2 regions of the Planococcus massiliensis genome follow, and region 2 is predicted to be linked to the other one. Evidence: a T-box and tRNA genes for the amino acid it is inferred to sense, from the RefSeq annotation. Region 2 holds a T-box; the other holds one or more tRNA genes.

Region 1 (3,393 bases), 1.5 Mb from region 2:
CAATGCGGACGCCCGTATAAGATCCAGGTCCGCTGGCTGCAGCAATATGTGTCAAATCAGCAGGAGAAATTTTTGCTTTCTTCATCATTTCTTCAACGGCAGGCATTGCTGTTAAAGAATGATTGATTTTCAAATTCGTTGTTTCTTCTATTAAAACACTTTCATCTCTCATTAACGCGACCGTTAAAGGGGAATTTGAAGTATCGATTCCTAAATAAATCATATATTTAACTCCTTGCACAGTAATTCATACCGTGTTCCAATTGGTTTCATTTCAATTTTGCGCCCTTCATCTGATAGACGGATAAGCGTTATTTCCAAACGCTCCTTCGGAAGATAATCTTCGATGAATTGTGCCCATTCGATAACAGATACTGCTTCACTTTCAAACAATTCATCAAAACCGATGTCTTCGTCACTGTCTTCTAAGCGGTAAACATCGAAGTGATTTAAATTCAAGTTCCCCTCATATTGTTTAAGTATAGTAAAGGTAGGACTGTTGACCATTCGTTTGATGCCCAATCCTTTTGCAACGCCTTTAGTAAATGTCGTTTTCCCCGCACCTAAGTCGCCTTCAAGCGTCAAAACATCTTGAGGTTTTAAATACTGAGCAAGCTTTTCAGCGAAAGCTTCTGTTTCATGGGGTGATGCCACTTCTAATGTATAGTTCATTCTTTCTGTCACCTCGATTGAGTCTTACCATAGTTTAGCGAAGATGGCGCAGTAAATCAAAACATAATCTTTTGCAAACGATTTTTGAAACAAAAAAATAAGCACAGCGAGATCGCTGTGCTTACTTGAAAGATTACGGTCCCGACCGGGATCGAACCGGCGATCTCCTGCGTGACAGGCAGGCATGTTAACCGCTACACCACGGGACCAAAAAAAAAAATCAGCCCAGCGACGTCCTACTCTCACAGGGGGAGACCCCCAACTACCATCGGCGCAAAAGAGCTTAACTTCCGTGTTCGGGATGGGAACGGGTGTGGCCTCTTTGCCATCATCACTGGACTCTTTTTTTCAGAGTGACTTGTTCACTCAAAACTGGATAGGCGACATTGAAACGGGTGAAACCGTTGGTTTCCGTAAACAAAGTTGGTTAAGTCCTCGATCGATTAGTATTCGTCAGCTGCACGTGTCGCCACGCTTCCACCTCGAACCTATCTACCTCATCGTCTTTGAGGGATCTTACTTGCTTGCGCAATGGGAAATCTCATCTTGAGGGGGGCTTCGTGCCCACGTGTTACTCACCCGTCCGCCGCTAAACTGGAAGGAGCAAGCTCCCCCAGTTCCGCTCGACTTGCATGTATTAGGCACGCCGCCAGCGTTCGTCCTGAGCCAGGATCAAACTCTCCATTATAGAGTAGTATTGATTGCTCAATGCTGGCGCATCGCCGCCTCCGAAAAGACGCACGATTCGCTTTGATCTGGCAAAGCCTGATCAGTATGGTAAGTCACGAACACCCGGGTGAAAGCAGCCTTGCTCCGATTGCCTAACGGCAACCCTCGCAAAAGCCGTTCTCGCGCCGAAGCGCTCGTGACGTCTTTTGTTGACGTTTTGCTGTTCAGTTTTCAAGGTTCATGTTTTAAAATTATGGAGCGGGTGAAGGGAATCGAACCCTCATCATCAGCTTGGAAGGCTGAGGTTTTACCACTAAACTACACCCGCAAATCGTATTTTTTAATCAATAAAGTATGGCGCGCCCGAGAGGACTCGAACCTCTAACCGCTTGATTCGTAGTCAAGTACTCTATCCAATTGAGCTACGGGCGCAATGCGATATGGTGCGGCCGAGAAGAGTCGAACTTCCACGGGATTTCTCCCACTAGGCCCTCAACCTAGCGCGTCTGCCATTCCGCCACGACCGCCTAAAATTATTTTAGGGACAAATTCTATTATAATACATTACCAACTTGAAGTCAATAATTTTTTCTTAATTAATTCGCCGTAGATAATAATCTCATTTGGATTGATTCGGTTGATTAAAATGGCTGGGGTACCTGGATTCGAACCAGGGCATGACGGGATCAAAACCCGTTGCCTTACCGCTTGGCTATACCCCAATAAAAATGGCGGTCCCGACCGGGATCGAACCGGCGATCTCCTGCGTGACAGGCAGGCATGTTAACCGCTACACCACGGGACCATTTGGTTGCGGGGGCAGGATTTGAACCTGCGACCTCCGGGTTATGAGCCCGACGAGCTACCGAACTGCTCTACCCCGCGACAATAGTATATACGAAGATTTTTCTTACTCGTTGCTTATCGCAGATGACACCTGCATCGGCTGCGCCTGCTCCGGTGTTACTTCGCCGTCTTCGTACGGCTCGTTGCTCTACCCCGCGACAATAATATTTCATTCTCCACTTAAATTCATCTTTCAAAACTTCTCATTAAGTATGTATTTCACAATAACATTCTATATAAGCTATCTCAAAATGAATGGTGACCCCTACGGGATTCGAACCCGTGTTACCGCCGTGAAAGGGCGGTGTCTTAACCGCTTGACCAAGGGGCCTCAATGGCTCCGAAGGTAGGACTCGAACCTACGACCATCGCATTAACAGTGCGGTGCTCTACCACTGAGCTACTTCGGAATAGTGTTGCAAGAACTGTTTAAGTACTTGTCGACTTTTCTTATTATAAAGAGGTCTATAAGAATCGTCAACACTTTTTTTCATTTCTTTTATTATTTCAGAGAAAGCTTTCCAGAACATCTGCCGCAGCGGTATCTTTCGACATTCATCCGAATTTTCCGAACGTAATTTGCATTGCACGAAATGCACTCGTATACATAGCGCTTGCTTGAGCGAGCGGCTTTCGGGCGTTGAATGGTTGAACAAAAACGCGGCGCTCCGGTTTGCTGCAGCAATTCTCTAAAATCTGCATCGCGATGCTTGTATCCTTTTCCTTCTATATGTAAATGATAATGGCAAAGTTCATGTTTGATGATTCCTTCCAATTCTGCGAAGCCGAATGTTTCATAAGATTTCGGATTGATTTCGATGTTGTGGGATCTCAGCAAATACCGTCCGCCTGTCGTTCTTAATCGCGCATTAAAACTTCCCTGATGGAGAAATGGTTTTTGAAAGACGCTGTTCGAGATTTCTTTAATCAGTTCGGTCAATTCGTTGTTGGTCATTGTAACTCCCCTATTTCGCGTATTCAAATAAAACAGCCGCCTCCATTTTAACAGGAAGCGGCTGTTTGTACATGAGCATTTCTTAACCTTGTTCAGTTTGTTTCGCTGGCGGCAACATCGTCAAAGCAATGCGCCCCTTGTCTTTTTCAACTTTATCCACCCAGGCGGTCACAATGTCACCGACTGCAACGACATCGAGCGGATGCTTCACGAACCCTTTTTTCAATTTCGAAATATGGACCAGGCCGTCT
Region 2 (3,393 bases):
TGTCTCTAAAAAAGACATGGAGCAAGCCGCCAAATTATGGGGACGTTTTGCCCCGTTTCTTGCAAAAGCTTTTCCTGAAACAAGAGATGGGATCATTGAATCGCCGATGAGGGGAATATTGGAAATGAAAAAGGCGTTAAATGAGCGGAGTTCGGCAACCGTCCGCGGTGATGTATATTTGAAATGCGACAGTGAGCTTCCGATCGCAGGGTCGGTGAAAGCGCGCGGCGGCGTCTTCGAAGTTTTGCAGCACGCAGAAAATTTGGCGATGGATGCAGGGCTTTTAGCTGAAAAGGATTCCTATGAGAAATTCCTTGGAGATGAGTTTATTCAATTTTTTCACCAGTACTCGGTCGGCGTCGGATCCACTGGAAATCTGGGATTGAGCATTGGCATCATGGGAGCGAAGCTTGGATTCCAGACTTCGGTTTATATGTCGGCAGATGCGAAGCCGTGGAAAAAAGAATTGCTTCGGCAAAAAGGTGCCATCGTCCATGAATTTTCAGGTGATTTTAGCGAAGCCATTACAGAAGGCAGAGAGCAGACACGGAAAAATCCGGAAGCTTATTTTGTAGATGATGAAAAGTCAAAGCCGTTGTTCCTTGGCTACAGCGTTGCGGCTTTTCATTTAAAAGAACAATTGGCTCAAGCAAATGTCAGGGTTGACCGCGAACATCCCCTATTCGTTTATTTGCCTTGCGGCGTCGGCGGTGCGCCCGGCGGCATCACGTTCGGCCTGAAACAGGTTTTTGGCGATGCCGTCCATTGCTTTTTTGTGGAACCGACGCATTCGCCGGCGGTCCTGATCGGCTTGGCTACCGGTGAAAAAGAAAGGGTCTGTGTCCAGGACTTCGGCATAGACAACCGGACAGAAGGGGACGGTTTAGCGGTAGGACGCCCATCCAGTTTCGCTTCTTCCATTAGTGAACATCTTGTCAGCGGCATTTATACAATTGAAGATGAAGAGCTGTTTAAAGGGTTGGCTCTTTTGTCTGACAGTGAAGGGGTCTTCATCGAGCCTTCAGCAGCTGCAGGGCTATGGGGGCCAACCGAATTAGTGAAAACCGATTACTTGCAGAAGCACGAAATAGACGAATCAAAAGCCGTCCATATTGTCTGGGCTACGGGAGGAGCACTCGTACCGGAACATGAACGAGTGCAATTTTACGGAAAAGGCAAAAAACTATTGTAATGGGTTTTTTTGAAATCGAAAGGTGGAGATGGAATGAATATCCTGATAGTAGGAGTGGTGTTGGCAGCGATGCTGTTGCTGTACGCTTCGGTGAACGAACGGTTTAAAACGATGGAAAAGCAGATGGCCGCTATGCGGAAAACCATAGACGCTTTAAGGAAAGGCGGGCCTGTTGAAGACCCGAAAGTCGATGCAGAACTTCGTGAGCTGTTGGCCCAAGGGAAAGATGTACAAGCCGTAAAATTGGCGCGTGAATATCTTGGCCTGTCCTTATTAGATGCTAAAAACTACGTGGACTCTTTAAAGATGTAAATCGAAAAAATTCCAAAATAACTTTGACTCTTTTCCGGTTTTCGCTTAGAATAACAAAAATAACCAAAAAATTCTGTGATGAAGAGAGTAGTTTTGAAGGGAGCGGCAGCGAGTCAGGGGTGGTGGGAGCCTGATAGCCGAATTCAAAATGAAGCGCACTTCTGAGAAACTCCCTGAAATGAAAGTAGGGTGCAGTCGGAGGAATCCGTTATCTTTTTAAGCTGGCCTGTTTGGGCAATCAGAGTGGTACCGCGGGAATCCCGTCTCTAAATTTATTTAGAGGCGGGATTTTTCTATTGTTTTTGAAAAGGAGAGAGAGCATGAAAAATTCAGCAGTGTTTGCAATGGCCATCGATGAAAAAATCGAGGGGAAACTGGATTTAACCGACATCCAACGGCTGATCGAACAGCCGAAATTCGAAGGGCAAGGCGACCTAGCTTTCCCTTGTTTTGCGCTAGCCAAAACAATGCGGAAAGCACCAAGCAAAATCGCAGAAGAACTTGCACCGCTTATCAGCCATCCGTCATTCGAAAAAGTACAGGCAGACGGCGCCTATATCAATGCGTTTTTCCAAAAGAAAGAGGCAAGCAAAGCTGTCATTGAAGAGATTATGGCAAAAGGCAGCACGTATGGGCAACATGAATTCGGAAACGGAAAAAATATCGTCATCGATTTTTCATCCCCCAATATTGCAAAACCTTTTTCCATGGGGCATTTACGGTCAACGGTCATCGGCAATTCGCTCGCGAAAATCGCTGAAAAATGCGGCTATCAAACAGTGAAAATCAATCATCTGGGAGACTGGGGGACGCAATTCGGCAAATTGATCGTTGCCTACAAACAATGGGGAGAAGAAAGCGCGGTGCAAAAAGAGCCCATCAAGGAATTGCTGGAACTTTACGTCCGGTTTCATCAGGAAGCAGAAAAGAATCCGAAGCTAAACGAGGAAGCAAGAAGCTGGTTTAAGAAATTAGAAGACGGCGACCAAGAGGCTAGCAGGCTCTGGCTTTGGTTTAAAGAAGAATCGCTGCAGGAATTCAACAAGATCTATCAATTGCTTGGCGTGTCGTTTGATTCATTGGACGGTGAGGCTTTCTACAACGATAAAATGCAGAAGACGATTGCTTTATTGGCCGAAAAGAATTTATTGAGTGCTTCTGCCGGGGCTGAAGTGGTGGATTTGACAGCGGAAGGCATGCCCCCGCTATTGATCCGAAAATCGGACGGCGCCACTCTCTATGCGACGCGGGATTTGACAGCCGCTTTATACCGTCATGAAAACTATCAATTCGCTAGAGCGTTGTATGTGGTGGGCCAGGAACAGACTTTGCATTTCAAGCAGGTTTTTCAGGCTTTGCAAAAGATGGGCTTTTCCTTTGCAAACGAAATGGAGCATATTCCGTTCGGATTTATCTTGAAAAATGGCAAGAAAATGTCGACCAGAAAAGGCGGCCTTGTGCTGCTGGAAAAAGTTCTGCAAGAAGCCATTGGGCTGGCAGCAAAAAATATTGAGGAGAAAAATCCGGCTTTGAAAGAAAAGCAGCTAGTCGCTGAGATGGTTGGGGTCGGCGCCGTGGTTTTCCACGATCTCCGCAACGACCGGATGACGAATGTGGAGTTTTCGCTGCGAGATATGCTTCGTTTTGAAGGGGCAACCGGACCGTACGTCCAGTATACGCATGCACGTGCCTGCTCAATCTTGCGGAAAGCGGGCGGCCATCATGGGCCGATTGAGGGCTTGGATGATGCGTATAGCTGGCAAGTGGTGAAGCGGTTGCTGGAGTTCCCGGACGTCATTGAAAAAAGCTTCCATCACAATGAACCTTCAGCCATCGCTAAATTTCTGATCGAATTGGCGCAGGATTTCAATAAATATTATAGCCATGTG

Evidence for each region. The T-box of region 2 lies ahead of argS (arginine--tRNA ligase). A T-box ahead of a tRNA ligase gene usually reads a tRNA of that ligase, here a tRNA-Arg.
Region 1: it has a tRNA-Arg gene. The T-box ahead of argS (arginine--tRNA ligase) is inferred to sense a tRNA for this amino acid. The anticodon was not compared.

The regions. Positions count from the first base shown of each region.
Region 1 is NZ_CCXS01000001.1:2,881,452-2,884,844, forward strand. It holds gene tsaB (tRNA (adenosine(37)-N6)-threonylcarbamoyltransferase complex dimerization subunit type 1 TsaB) at 1-223, opposite strand, end outside; gene tsaE (tRNA (adenosine(37)-N6)-threonylcarbamoyltransferase complex ATPase subunit type 1 TsaE) at 220-672, opposite strand; tRNA gene BN1080_RS14300 (tRNA-Asp) at 809-881, opposite strand; rRNA gene rrf (5S ribosomal RNA) at 896-1,011, opposite strand; tRNA gene BN1080_RS14310 (tRNA-Gly) at 1,596-1,669, opposite strand; tRNA gene BN1080_RS14315 (tRNA-Arg) at 1,697-1,773, opposite strand; tRNA gene BN1080_RS14320 (tRNA-Leu) at 1,783-1,868, opposite strand; tRNA gene BN1080_RS14325 (tRNA-Gln) at 1,989-2,063, opposite strand; tRNA gene BN1080_RS14330 (tRNA-Asp) at 2,071-2,146, opposite strand; tRNA gene BN1080_RS14335 (tRNA-Met) at 2,150-2,226, opposite strand; tRNA gene BN1080_RS14340 (tRNA-Glu) at 2,444-2,518, opposite strand; tRNA gene BN1080_RS14345 (tRNA-Asn) at 2,523-2,597, opposite strand; gene BN1080_RS14350 (SprT family protein) at 2,690-3,142, opposite strand; gene BN1080_RS14355 (Tex family protein) at 3,225-3,393, opposite strand, start outside.
Region 2 is NZ_CCXS01000001.1:1,356,484-1,359,876, forward strand. It holds gene BN1080_RS06520 (D-serine ammonia-lyase) at 1-1,192, shown strand, start outside; gene BN1080_RS06525 (hypothetical protein) at 1,226-1,504, shown strand; T-box leader at 1,571-1,775, shown strand; gene argS (arginine--tRNA ligase) at 1,825-3,393, shown strand, end outside.